Linked DNA regions of Hydrogenovibrio crunogenus. The protein of the gene in region 1 binds, or shares a complex with, the protein of each later gene. Links are inferred from orthologs where the notes say so. Each region holds a gene or a part of one and is shown on either strand. Other genes may lie near its edges.

The links.
Region 2: the proteins of nrdB (region 1) and nrdA are in contact, whole or in part, in a solved structure (PDB 1R1R), measured with the Escherichia coli proteins. The link is inferred for Hydrogenovibrio crunogenus from one-to-one orthologs.

The regions. Positions count from the first base shown.
Region 1 is NZ_CP032096.1:1,925,468-1,933,933, reverse strand. Bases 2,242-5,240 are described here. They hold nrdB (class Ia ribonucleoside-diphosphate reductase subunit beta), read right to left. Parts: upstream 4,309-5,240; coding sequence 3,175-4,308; downstream 2,242-3,174. Other genes in these bases: GHNINEIG_RS09220 (ATP-binding cassette domain-containing protein), read right to left, coding at 5,095-5,240; GHNINEIG_RS09225 (DNA-binding transcriptional response regulator), read left to right, coding at 4,605-5,081; GHNINEIG_RS09235 (histidine phosphatase family protein), read right to left, coding at 2,356-3,069; GHNINEIG_RS09240 (metallophosphoesterase family protein), read right to left, coding at 2,242-2,346. In the rest of the region: GHNINEIG_RS09250 (aminoglycoside phosphotransferase family protein), read right to left, coding at 1-805; GHNINEIG_RS09245 (amphi-Trp domain-containing protein), read right to left, coding at 827-1,114; more of GHNINEIG_RS09240, read right to left, coding at 1,135-2,241; more of GHNINEIG_RS09220, read right to left, coding at 5,241-7,023; GHNINEIG_RS09215 (spermidine synthase), read right to left, coding at 7,309-7,971; GHNINEIG_RS09210 (protein disulfide oxidoreductase), read right to left, coding at 7,984-8,466.
Region 2 is NZ_CP032096.1:502,876-508,595, reverse strand. Bases 1-2,987 are described here. They hold nrdA (class 1a ribonucleoside-diphosphate reductase subunit alpha), read left to right. Parts: upstream 1-346; coding sequence 347-2,629; downstream 2,630-2,987. Other genes in these bases: rpsI (30S ribosomal protein S9), read right to left, coding at 2,793-2,987. Outside these bases: more of rpsI, read right to left, coding at 2,988-3,185; rplM (50S ribosomal protein L13), read right to left, coding at 3,199-3,627; GHNINEIG_RS02330 (winged helix-turn-helix domain-containing protein), read right to left, coding at 3,871-4,254; GHNINEIG_RS02325 (YgaP family membrane protein), read left to right, coding at 4,382-4,579; GHNINEIG_RS02320 (hypothetical protein), read right to left, coding at 4,643-5,155; GHNINEIG_RS02315 (GGDEF domain-containing protein), read left to right, coding at 5,439-5,720. UniProt on the Escherichia coli protein: Provides the precursors necessary for DNA synthesis. Catalyzes the biosynthesis of deoxyribonucleotides from the corresponding ribonucleotides.

The DNA.
Region 1 (8,466 bases):
GTTTGGTTTTATCACCTTCCTTGAAAACTGCCAACATTTGGCCTTCTGATTCCTCGGCATTCATCACGCCTGAAATCGTACAGCCAGACTTGGTTTCTCCCATTGCACGAATGCTTAAGGCATCTTCTTGTGGACTCAGTTGTAATGCGCTTAAAGTGGCTTCCAGGGAGTGATAACGATCGATCTGGATCATCTGCCCCATGTTGGCCGAAATAATCCCTTCACCAATTCGAAGCAACGCTTCTCCCATTTCACTGATGTCTCTTAAAATAAAGCTGGCATTTAAAAGCGATTCAGTTTGCTGTCCCTTTTTTAAACGTGTTTTATACTTTTCCAGTTGCTGGTCACATCGTTTATCAATGTGGACTTTTAGTCGACAAATATCAATGGCTAGGGTTGAACTTTCCGATTCAATTGCCGGTTCAATCAACTCCAATCCAATCTGAAGGTCTTTGATGGCTTTGAAAACCGCTTTTTTTCGTAGAAGTTTTAGGGCACTAGAGGATTGTTTTGCTTGAAAGACAATGGCCTGTAATTGTCGAGAGAGTGCTTTGAGACTTTGGTTCAAATGTTCATAGCTTTGGACAGTAATTTGAGTTTCTTCATCATTGTTGTCTGTCAGATAGACCGATGCTCGGTTAAGCAGATTGACATGAATATTGTCGATATAATCGACGCGTTTTAAACTGATTTCCGCCGCTTTATGTTCGCCCGTTTCAAAAAATAAATTTACGGCATCCAGTTGTTTCTGCACTTCAATGATCAGAAACCGTAAGGGGTCGTAAAGTTCGGTGAGTATCTGCATAAATCGGTATCTGTTATCGGATTACTTTTTAGGTTTCTTGGGATCAATGAATAACGGTGACTCTTCAAAGTCACTGCTTTGATCAGAAGACCAGCTGATTTTAATATTCAGTGTTTGTCCTTTTTTGGTCTGGTTAGCTTTAATTCTTAAATTAGCCAACTTTTGAGGCGTCAGAATGAAGTCGTCTTCTTCGTCGCTGAATTCAATGGCGCCTTTTTTAAATCCTTGTGTGATCGCTTTCAGGTAACTGGTAATGGAATCTTTATCCTGTAAGGATTCATGTTCAAAGTACTTATCTTTTTTTGCCATATTGGTAACCTTTAGAACGCTTAGTGTTGCTTAAGCTGCTTGGGATGAAATTGTTTTGTTGCAGGGAAATCACTGCTTAAAGCTGATACCATCCCATCTGAATAGAAAATTGTAACAGCTTCCCCAAGGGTTTGTATGTTAGATTTTCGACGACAATTTGTATTTATCAAGGTGTCACACTCAAAATTTAACAGCCCTTGACGAACAAAAAGTTGTTGTCCCTGTTGATGGCTGCGGTGACCATTCACCATCGCAAAAATCTTGTTTTGCTTTAACGAGCACGCCCCTTTTTCGGTCAGTGGCCAGTCATTGTCTCGGTATTTGGTTCGAAAAACATTGCCGAATTCGCTGTAATACATTTCAAAAATTTGGCCAGCTTGCATTTGGCGGCGGAATTGTTGGTTTAAACGTTCAATAGAGTCATATTTCATTTTCTCTGCAAATTGGTCGTCCAAACCGGCATGACTGAAACAATAGCTGCCAGAAACATGGACTAAATCCATATTTTGGAAGAACCAGGCAAACTCTCCATCCTGGTCGATAAATAAGTGCTTTGCCATCTGTGCGGCTTGATAAACTTGTGTCAGTGTCAAGCCATGTTCGAAACATGCTTGGATAAAATCGGTTTGTTTTTTTTCAATCTGGCGTATTTCTTTCTGGATTTTTTGAAAAGAAAGATCGTCTTTGACCGATTCAGGAAAGGTACGAAACCAGTTTTTGGGCGGTAATAGGACGGCCTTTATCTCTGCCTCACTTAAAGAACAGGGCGTCATGTCTTGGCAGTATTCATGATAAATTTCGCTAAGCAGGCTGACTGTCTTTCTGCCCATTCGAACAAAGAAGTGAGCTTGCTTTGGGTTGTCCATAAAATCGATAGCCAGTAAACCAGCATAAATACGGACGTCATGGTTACCGGCAAGCAGAATCAAATCGCAATGTGTTTGTCTGAGTTGCTGAATCAATTTAAATAGCGCAAGGTTACTGGGACCTTTGTCAAAGCAGTCGCCTCCGATAATAATTTGACCGTGCATTCCTTTAGTGGTGAGCTCAATAGACTCAACTGTACTGTCGAGAGTCACTAGATAGCTGAGTTTAAGTGATCTTAAAAAAGCTTCTGCATCGGCATGTAAGTCACAAAAAAAGTAGGTGTCCTGGCTGGGCGCAAGCCAGCGATCAACTGGTAAAGGCGTTGTTAATTCAGGTTGCCAGGGGATGACGCTTGACGCATACATAATTTTTCCTCAGTCAATCAATGAAATGTTGATGGCAGGTCTTTTTTTCCATTCACCTGCAATTTTTTTCCACTGCCCAGAAGCTGGAAAGTATTCAAAAAACAAAGGTTTTGCGTGATACATGGAGAGTTTGGTAATGTCCTCAAATTCCAAAATTCCCAACAGGTGAGCAGCGTGGCGAAAAGCTGCACCATGCCCCACCATGACTTTAAGTTGAGATTGGTTTTGTTTAACCAGTTCATCGAAATGTCGAACAATGACGTTTTTGACTCTTTTCCCTGCCTGCATTAATGATTCCGCGCCATCATAGGGCAGGCAATAGTGACTGTCAGATTTCCAGTTTGTGGGCGGATTGGAAAAGCGGGGATCCTGCGCCAGATAGCTTTCGATTTCTGCGATAGTGAGATTTGCCATCACACCAACCGAGCGTTCATGTAAGTCCTTTTCGGCATGAACACTTAGAGTGTTTGAGTGCTCAACCTGTAGAACGGATTGTATAAGATCGGCGGTTTGCCAAGCTCTTAAGGCATTGGAACTTTCGATTTCTGAACAAAGCGGGATGGTATTTTCGGCGATAAAGGTTTGTAGTTGAAAGGCCGCTTTGAGGGATTGTTGGAGTCCTATAGGAGTCAATGCACCTGGCTGGAGCGCACTCGGTGTATTGGGACGTTGATCGTAATCACCGTGTCGGACAAAAGCTAATATATATCTTGGTTGTTTCATGCAACCAAGTATAGAGAGCTTATTTGAAACCTAAGTGATAGCGATGTGACAGTTTTATAACAATTGGCAGGCTTGCTGGCCACAAGCCCAAGAGAAAAGGTGAGGTTAAAGCGCGAAATCGTTGAAGTCGTCTTTATCGACTGTTGAATCGACCTGACCGACTAAATAAGAACTGATTTCGGATTCCTGTGGCGCCACTTGCACGTTATCGGACACTAACCAGTTGTTCATCCATGGCAGAGGGTTGCTTTTATTTTCAAAAATAGGGTCCAGTTTGATGGCTTTAATGCGGGTATTGGTGATGTATTCCACATAATCTTTGAGGATGCCGGCATTTAGCCCGATCATTGATCCATCTTTAAATAAGTAATCTGCCCATTCCTTTTCTTGTTCTGCCGCTTCACGGAAAATCTGATAAACCTTGTCTTCATTTTCTTTAGCAATGTCCATCATTTCTGGATCATCTTTTCCTTCACGCAAGATGTTGATTAAGTGTTGCGTTCCTGATAAATGCAACGCTTCATCTCGGGCAATCAGTTTAATGATTTTGGCGTTCCCTTCCATCAGGGAACGTTCAGCGAATGAGAAGCTACATGCAAAAGAAACATAGAAGCGGATCGCTTCTAAAACGTTGACGGAAACAATGGTTAAGAACAATGCGGTTTTAATTTCTTTACGGAAGGCATCATCCTTTTCCAAATCGATTTCTTCAGCATACATACGATTTGTCAGATTGATGAGTTTGTCGTAGTAAACGGTCACACTGATGGCACGTTTGACAATTTCTTCATTGGTTACAATGTCGTCAAATACCAAAGATGGGTCTGATACGATATTACGAATGATATGAGTATAAGAGCGACTGTGGATGGTTTCCGAAAAAGACCAGGTTTCAATCCAGGTTTCCAGTTCCGGAATCGACACCAACGGTAGCAAGGCGACGTTAGGTGAACGGCCTTGTACGGAATCCAATAGTGTTTGGTATTTTAGGTTACTGATGAAAACGTGTTTTTCATGTTCAGGTAAATTAGCATATTCGCCTCGATCTGAAGATAAATCGATCTCTTCAGGTCGCCAGAAAAAACTGAGTTGCTTTTCAATCAACTTTTCAAAAATCGGGTGTTTTTGTTGATCATAGCGCGCCACATTGACGTTTTGACCAAAGAACATCGGTTCTTTCAAAGCGTTGTTCGAAGAACGGCAAAAAGTTGAATAGGTGTGTTTTTCATTACAGCTCATAGGGCAAATTTCCTGCAAAATAGCAAATTTTAAGGTTACGTTAACCGTTATTTCAGTTTAACAGTAGGTGAAAATTGTATCTTATTTTAGAGCTTGTTGAGATACGTTTTCTAAGAGTTTTTTTATAGCATCATGAATGGATTATTTTACAGCGAATTTCTTTAAATGCAATTAATAACTATTATTGTTTGTAGTGAAGGGAACTGATCAGGCGTTTGGTTTTTAATAGCTTTTTAACCTGACTTTATTGATAATGATAAGAACTATCGATAAAGCGCCTTTAAAAAGGGTGAGGTATGCAGCTTAAACAATCGTTAATGTGGTTAAAGGGACGACGCATTATTGTATGTGATCCGGACTTGGGGCGACTGGATCGGTTGCGACAGTTCTTTAAAGGATTTGGACTTGAAGTGGTTGCCTTGAGTACAGCAAAACAGGTAACGGCGGAAATCGAAAAGCATCATTACTCAACCCGCCGGGTTTATTTGGCAGTTTTAATCGATCAGTCTCTTGCACAAGCTGTCGTGGAAGTTTGGGGGCAGGTGACCCATGACAACCCGACAATTTTATCTACGCCTGTGGTGTTAATGCGACAGGCGTCTGATTTGTCTGAACTGCAGGGGTTGATTGAAAAAGGGTATTTTAAATATCAACTCGATCAACCGCCATCTTCCAAAGCATTACTGCGGTTGCTTATTCGCTTGAACCGTTGGAAAAAATGGCAAAAAGAGCTTTCAAGTCGGCCTCGCCCCAGCGTCTTTTTAAAACGTTGAGCAATAACTTGCGTTAATCGTTTAGTTGGGCTTCCAGGTGTTCCCAGCGTTCAAATGCGGCTTCAAGTTCCGACTCACAAGTGTTTAGACGGTCAATGACTTCTTGTGTGTTGTCTTGCTGGTAAAAATCCGGTGCACTCATCTGCTCATTTAATTTTTCCAGTTCTTGTTCTAGCGTTTCTATTTGTTGAGGCAGCGCATCGTATTCTCGCTGGTCTTTATAACTCAGCTTTTTGGGTTTTTTAGAGGCCTTACTCTCCTCTTCCGAAGATGAATTTTCGCCAGGCCTGGTTGCTTTGGCTGTTTTTTCGGTTTGTTTTTCAAGCGTGGCAGATTGAGCTAAATGGTCAGGGCGTTGACGTAACCAGTCATCATAGCCGCCGATATATTCATTCACGATGCCCGGTGCATCGAACACGATTGAACTGGTCGCCACACTGTTTAAGAAAGCCCGGTCATGGCTGACAATCAGGACGGTACCGGGATAGTCGAGTAATAATTCTTCTAGCAGTTCAAGGGTCTCGATATCCAAGTCATTGGTCGGTTCATCCAAAATCAACAAGTTAGACGGTTTGGAGAATACTCGAGCAAGTAACAAGCGGTTGCGTTCACCACCCGATAAAGCCTTCACTTGCTGTCTGGCCCGTTCCGGGCTGAATAAGAAGTCGGACAGATAGCTCATGATGTGCTTACGCTGTCCATTGATCTCGACATAGTCCGATTCTTCAAGCACACTTTCAACCACCACTTTATTTTCGTCGAGTTGGTCTCGGTGCTGGTCAAAATAAGCAATCTGAATGTTGGTTCCCAGTTTTACTGTGCCGGACTGCGGTTCAAGTTTACCAAGCAACAGTTTGAGTAAGGTGGATTTACCACATCCATTGGCACCAATAATCCCAACCTTATCACCCCGTAAAATCATGGTTGAAAAATCCTGAATGACCGGCTGGTCAGGCCAAGCAAAGGATAAATTTTCAACTTCAATGACTTGTTTACCAGAGTTCGCCCCTTGGTTAAATTGCAGATTCGCCTTACCTTGTTGTGAGCGTCGCGCTTTATGTTCTTCCCTGAGTTTTTCCAAGGCACGAACGCGGCCTTCGTTTCGGGTGCGTCGTGCTTTGATGCCTTGACGGATCCAAACCTCTTCTTGTGCCAGTTTTTTATCAAACTCGGCATTGGTTTTGGCTTCAGATTCCAATTGTGCTTGTTTACGCTCTAGGTAAGTTTTGTAATCGCACTCCCAGTTATGTAACTGCCCACGATCCACTTCCACAATACGTGTTGCAAGCGCCTGTAAGAAGGAGCGATCATGGGTGATGAAAATCAAGCTGCATTGCAGGTTTTTAAGAAAGTCTTCCAGCCATTGAATGGACGGAATGTCCAAGTGGTTGGTGGGCTCGTCCAGTAATAGAATATCCGGATTTTGGATCAGGGCTTGCGCCAATAAGACCCGACGCTTCATGCCGCCAGAAAGCGCTGAAAACTCAGCGTCGGCTGGCAATGACAGCTTGGAAATAATGGTTTCCACTTTTTGATTGAGGTCCCAACCGTCCTGTGCATCAATGGCTTGTTGTGCTTTGGTCATTTTGGCCATTAATTCATCCGTATAATTTTCTGAGATGGCATGGCTGAGGCGGTGGAATTCTTCAATATGGTGACCAATATCTCCCAATCCTAAGGCAATAATGTGGAAGACGCTACCCGCTAAATCGTTAGGCACTTCTTGCTGAAGTTTTGCGATCTTAACGCCATCCTGCACAATCCGGGTTCCGTCATCGGCCTGAATACTCCCTTCGATGACTTTTAATAAAGTCGACTTACCTTCGCCGTTGCGTCCAACGATACAAACGCGTTCATTGGTTTCGACTTTAAAGGAAACTTTATTTAAAAGGGTGTGTGTTCCGTAACTCAAGAACATATCGCGCAAAAAAAGTAGAGCCATAAAATTCGGTGTCTTTTGGTTGAGAATTAAGTTTGGACTAACCTGCTTTGTATGAAGTTAGTGGTTGTTAGTGTTAATCAGGTGGTTGTCAGTGTTTTTATCGGCCGTTTTAAGGCTTATGTTGTCGGGTATTCTATCGTTATTTTCTATGGTTGCAATATCGTAGGTCAATATCCCCCTGCGTAGGGAATTATTTTAACGGTTTGGGTTGGATTGTGGGATTCATTTTTACGGCATTGATATCTAACTGAGATAATCCGAGCTGATTTGTTGATGTTGATGATGTTAAAAATCCACGCAAAGAATGATGTTCCCACTGGATTGGATTTCTCGTGTTTTGAGATGAGCACCGCGGTGTTGTTCCCAGAATTGGATGATTTTTAAGGTTGTATCGGGAGAGCTTTTCCATAAATTAAATAAAATGCGGCCCGAACCAGAGACCAAATAATGCAGTCTTGATAAAAATGTCTCTTCACTAAAAATCCAAGGCATGCTGTCATTGTCATACAGGTCGACAATCATCAGGTCATATTGTTGCGCTGCTTGCTGGACAAAGTCATTGGCATCACTTTGTATCGGTTGTATTTGTGGGGTATCGGGTAAATAAAAATAACGGTAGGCAATCTGGATAACCGCCTCACGCAGTTCAACCACAGTTTGTTGGCAGTTAGGTAACACACTGTGTAGCTGAGTGGCAAGACTTCCTCCACCTAATCCCAGCATTAAGATCGATTGGACAGATGTTGAATGAGCATGCTCCAGTGTCTCTTCTAACAGAGCGGATTGATATTCAAATGCCAATGTTAAAGGGGCATGGAAATAGTAACGACTTTGTTCCACAAGAGAGTCAAAATAAAGACTTCTCATAATCTCATTGTCGACCACTTGGATTAAGCCGTATACATCTCGCTCACTATAAGAAATGGAGCCGTTCGGGTGTTTTGCCATAGAAAAATAAGATTACTGACTGAGCCACCAAAGCCGGGCTTTTAATCCTAAGCTGGTGGAGTAACCGACCTCTACGAACTCTATCTTCCCTGTCGGCCCAATAATAAAGGTTGCCGGAACGGCTCTTGCGCCAAATTGTTTCATCAAGCTCCCATCAAAGTCATTGACAATGATGTCCGCATTCATTTGGTGAACATTGGCATAGGTTAACAATCCTTCATCATCGTTCGACTGGGTAGCAATATTGATGACAGCGTAGTCCTGTGCAATATTTTCAATGCCATCCCGTTCAAATTCACAGATCGGGCACCACGTTGCCCAAAAATGCACCATCACGGGTTTTCCACGATAGTCTTTCAAATGAATTTCCTTGCCCGTAATAGATTCAGTTGTCAGTTCAGGAGCAAACCCTTCAGCCACATCTCCTTGCATAAAAGGGCGGATGGCAAGATATAGAGCAATAAAAAAAATCGCTGTGAGGAAGTTTTTGACCCA
Region 2 (5,720 bases), 1.4 Mb from region 1 along the record:
CAAAAACATCACCTAACTTTATTAAAAACACATTAAATAAGGTGCGTAAAAAAACGTCAAAAATTCTAAGTAAAAACACTCAATCTTTATTATAGGCAGGCTTAACCCGCGTTACCTTCTCTACTATCAAATTTTTATATGGAATACTTAAAAATAATTCATCAAATTGCTTTTTTTTAAGCTTGATTTAAACGTCTGTTTGCACTATATTTTGTTAAGGATTCTGATTGCTTAACTACATATAGTGTATAAACACAAAAACAACCACACTATGTTAATCGCACTTATTCAAGTCCCACGACACGATACTCATTTAACCAACTGAAATAATTAAAGATTGCAAATTATGTCTACAGAAACCATGAATGTTGCCAAGCGCAATGGCGAAACAGAGCCGCTCGATTTAGAAAAAATTCACCGCGTCATTACATGGGCCGCAGAAGGTCTGGAAAATGTCTCCGTATCTGAAGTTGAACTAAGATCTCATATTCAGTTTTATGATGGCATGAAAACATCGGACATCCATGAGACAATCATCAAATCTGCGGCAGACTTGATTTCGGAAAGCGCACCCGACTATCAACATCTTGCAGCGCGTTTGGCTATTTTCCACTTACGCAAAAAAGCATTTGATCGCTTTACGCCGCCAACATTATTTGAACATGTCAATAAAATGGTACGCAATCGCCTTTATGACCCTCAAATACTGGACGACTACACCAAAGCCGAATTTGATGAGCTGGACAACTATATCCAGCATGACCGTGATATGAACTTCAGTTATGCGGCCGTCAAACAACTGGAAGGGAAGTATTTAGTTCAAAACCGCGTTACCGGCAAAATTTACGAAAGCCCGCAATTCATCTATATGCTGATTCCGATGAGCTTATTTGCACACTATCCAAACGATGCGGAATCAGGTAAAACTCGACTGGATTATGTAAAACGCTTTTATGATGCCGCGTCTAACTTTAAATTATCGCTACCAACCCCAATTATGTCAGGGGTTCGCACACCGACACGCCAATTCAGCTCTTGCGTATTAATTGAATGTGGAGATTCTTTAGACTCTATCAATGCCACCTCTTCTTCTATCGTGAAGTATGTATCACAAAGAGCCGGTATCGGCGTGAATGTCGGGCAAATTCGTGCCTTAGGCAGCGAAATCCGTGGTGGTGAAGCTTACCACACGGGCATGATTCCTTTTATCAAACACTTCCAAACAGCGGTTAAGTCCTGCTCTCAAGGAGGAGTACGCGGTGGCGCAGCAACCCTTTTCTATCCTATTTGGCACCTGGAAGTGGAATCTTTAATTGTTCTTAAGAACAACCGCGGTGTGGAGGAAAACCGTGCCCGCCATTTAGATTATGGGGTACAGGTCAATAAACTCATGTATCAACGCATGATAGAAGGCGGTAATATTACGTTATTCAGCCCATCTGACGTACCTGGGCTTTATGATGCTTTCTTTGAAGACCAAGAAGAGTTTGAACGCTTATATAAAATCTACGAAGCCGACGATACCATTCGTAAAAAGACCATGAAAGCCGTCGATTTGTTTACACAAGTTGCACAAGAGCGCGCACAAACCGGTCGTATTTATATTCAAAATGTGGATCACTCCAACACCCACAGTTCATTTGACCCGAAAAAGGCACCGATTCACCAATCAAACCTTTGTTTGGAAATCACCCTTCCGACCCATCCGCTTGACTCCGTAGATGATCCAAATGGTGAGATTGCCTTATGTACATTATCTGCTTTTAATTTAGGTGCTTTGGAAAACCTCGACGAACTGGAAGAGCTGTCGGATCTTATCGTACGAGCCTTAGATAGCTTACTTGACTATCAGGATTATCCTGTTGAGGCGGCACGTAAAGCCAGCATGGGACGACGCACCTTAGGTGTTGGGGTTACAAACCTCGCTTATTATTTAGCGAAAAACCACGTCAAGTACTCTGACGGCTCTGCCAATAATATCGTGCATAAAGCATTTGAAGCGATTCAATACTACTTATTAACAGCTTCTTTAAATTTGGCAAAAGAATACGGTAAGTGCGACTTTTTTGAAGATACCAAATATGCTCAAGGCATTTTACCAATCGACACCTATAAAAAGGAATTGGATGAATTTTGCAACGAACCTTTGCATTATGATTGGGAAACACTTCGAACTGAAATTCAGCAACACGGTTTAAGAAATTCAACCATGACCGCATTAATGCCTTGTGAAACCTCTTCACAAATCACCAACTCAACCAATGGGATTGAACCACCACGGGGCTATGTTTCAGTTAAAGCTTCTAAGGATGGGATTTTAAAACAAGTGGTTCCAGGCTTTAAAGAATACCGTGATCAATATGAACTACTTTGGCAAATCCCTGATAACAAAGGCTATTTGCAACTTGTTGGTATCATGCAGAAATTTGTGGATCAGGCGATTTCAGCCAACACCAACTACGATCCAGCGAAATTTGAAGATGGGCGCGTCCCGATCAAATTAGTGCTTCAGGATTTATTGTATGCCTACAAAGCAGGGCTAAAAACGCTTTATTATCACAACACCCGTGATGGGGCTGATGATGCTCATGAAGATGACGGCTGTGCAGGCGGTGCTTGCAAACTTTAAACTCTGTAACACATACTCAAATAAAAAAGGCGCTTAATAAGCGCCTTTTTTATTGCCTGCATTTAAAATGATAGAACCCCGTCAAAGTCTGCCATTTCAAATTCAACAGACATAAAAAAACCGCCAGGCCTGGCGGTTTTTTTGTTCGTAAACGATAATCGAATTAACGTTTTGAGAACTGTGGACGACGACGTGCTTTACGTAGACCCACTTTCTTACGCTCAACTTGACGCGCATCACGAGTCAATAGACCACGCTGACGTAAAGGAGAACGATTGTCTTCGTTGAATACAACTAGAGCACGTGAAATACCATGACGAACCGCACCAGCTTGACCAGTAGTTCCGCCACCAGCCACTGTAACAGTGACATCAAATTTGTCCACGTTTTCTGTCGCTTCTAATGGTTGATTGATTACCATTAAATCTGTCTCACGAGCAAAATACTCTGTGACATCACGACCGTTTACTGTCATTTTCCCAGAACCTGCACGTAGGAATACGCGAGCCACTGAGTTTTTACGACGACCTGTTCCGTAATATTGTTCTGTTGCCATTATCAAATCCCTCTTACAAGTCTAGTTCTTTAGGTTGTTGTGCCGTATGAGGATGCTCAGCACCTTCATACACTTTCAGTTTTTTCAACATTGCACGGCCTAGAGGACCACGAGGCAACATTCCTTTAATGGCAAACTCAACTGGACGAGTCGGCTTGCTACCAACAAGTGTTTCAAAGTTTGTTGATTTTAAGTTACCAACATACCCTGTTACGTGATGGTACATTTTATCTCTACGCTTATTACCTGTAACGGCAATTTTTTCAGCATTGATCACCACAATATAATCACCACAATCAACATGCGGTGTATATTCTGGCTTATGCTTTCCACGTAGACGTGCTGCAATTTCTGCAGCCATACGACCTAAAGTTTTACCTTCAGCGTCAACAATATACCAGTCACGTTTTACTTCAGCTGGTTTTGCAACAAATGTTTTCATAACTTTGTCCTAAAAATAAATAACTAATCCATTACAACTATCTGATTCAATCAAATAATCAACTTACTGTTTAACGGGCAATAAGGAGGGGTAAGGATTAAAGGATGGAATTTTAGAGACTTTCTCTATAAAGTCAAGCGTTTACCCAATATTAATACAATAAAAGACAAAACATTCAGCTGACTCATTTTTTAAACGCACGCATAAGACGCTTTAAGTGATTCATAAGACTCAGTTAATCTTTTAAAAATTCAATTTTTTAGATTCTTCTTGTAAAAATGCCACCAGCTTTTTTTCCAATTGTCGAAACTCTTCCACTACTGACTGCCCTTTAGAGGTAAGCTGCGTTCCCCCGCCTGATTTACCACCATGCTCTTTCAACACCAAAGGCTCGTCAAACATCTGATTCATTTCATCAATCAGTTTCCAAGCCTTTTTATAAGACATTTTCATCTCTTTGGCCGCCTGATTGATAGAGCCTCGCTCATGAATCTTTTCCAGTAACGTAATACGACCGATTCCAGCATAAGCACCGGACTTTCCGGTCAACCAAAAACGTGCGCGAATATTTTGCGCATACCCTTCTCCAGGAAGTTTCGGCTGTGTGGACTTGTCAGAAGAAGACATAAAGAAAATTACCTATGTTTAGTTGATTTTTATATAAATTAGAATAACAATGATTTTGTAATATCAAACTAAATGATACTTATTATAACGTTAACATCATCAACTAACTAACCTTAGGGGGTATGAAATGAATGTTGGAACAGTAGATCGCTGGTTAAGAATTATCGTAGGGGCATTGCTGATTGTCTTGGCTGCGACAAACATCTTGGGCGTTTGGGCTTATATCGGAATTATCCCTTTAGCAACTGGACTCATTCGATGGTGTCCTCTTTACAGCTTGCTTGGAATTCAAACTTGCACACTCCCTGAACAGGTTAAAAAATAACTTTCAAGCATAAAAAAGCCAGACAAAGTCTGGCTTTTTTAGTAAAACATCTTTGTTTAGCGCTTATTTTAAGCCGTGAAATGCTTTAAATTTTGCTATTGTCTTCACTGGACGCTTTTTCTTATTCTCTTCATTTAAAACGTAAATAACCGTTTCTCCATTAGGACCAGATGCGATGTCACTGAAACGTAAATTATCTGCACCCGTCTTGACGTATTTGTCAAAATCCGCCCAATCAGAAAATACATAAAAACGGTTTTCTTCTTGTTTGAAAACTTCACCATAGAAATCTTCAGATGCCTGCAACTTGCCAGACATCATCTCTTCTGCTGGGTTGGTTGTTTTCTTTTTATCTTGCTTCGTTAAGCCATAAACAACCGTCTCACCATTTGGACCTGCTCCAATGAATGTACGACGGTAAGAAGTTTCACCATGCTTTAAAAACTTTTTATATAACTCACCGTCGTAAAAAATATTCATTCGGCCATCATAAAAAGCAATATACAAATCATTATTAACAGGTTGTGTGGCTTCACTTTCTGTTGCTTTATGATTAGATTTATTTTCAGGGGTCATTGAACAAGCCGACAGTACACCAACGGCCATCATTACAGCGAATAGTTTCTTCATGATTTAACTCTCTCAGGTTTAAAAAAATTACTCGGTTATTCTAAAAGCCCGACATAACAACCATGTGAATGAAAAATGACAAAAAAATGAAACCCGCACTTTTTTTCCACATCAAAAACGAAATTTACCCTTACAAAATCACGGATTTAGGTATTTATTCTCAAGAAAGTCTATAATATTGTCTATATTTATAATAATAAAATGCACACAATAAAGATTTAGGCTATCAATGAATTCATCAAAATTAATTCAAGCCCCTTGTCGTTACAGCTTCTCGAAAGAAGAAGCTCGCGAACTGGCGGAACAAACGTTGGCAAAACTGGAACAGCATAAGGTAAGCGCCAACCCTATCCACTTCACTCTTTTTTTTGAACTTTTAACCTCAATCAACCCTAATATTGCCGAACAGGTCGAACACGCATTAAAATTTAATACTTATAACGATGACTCCGCCCGAGTCATGTTCAATGCGCTTTGGAATGAAATCATTACCCATAGCCTGCACTCTGAA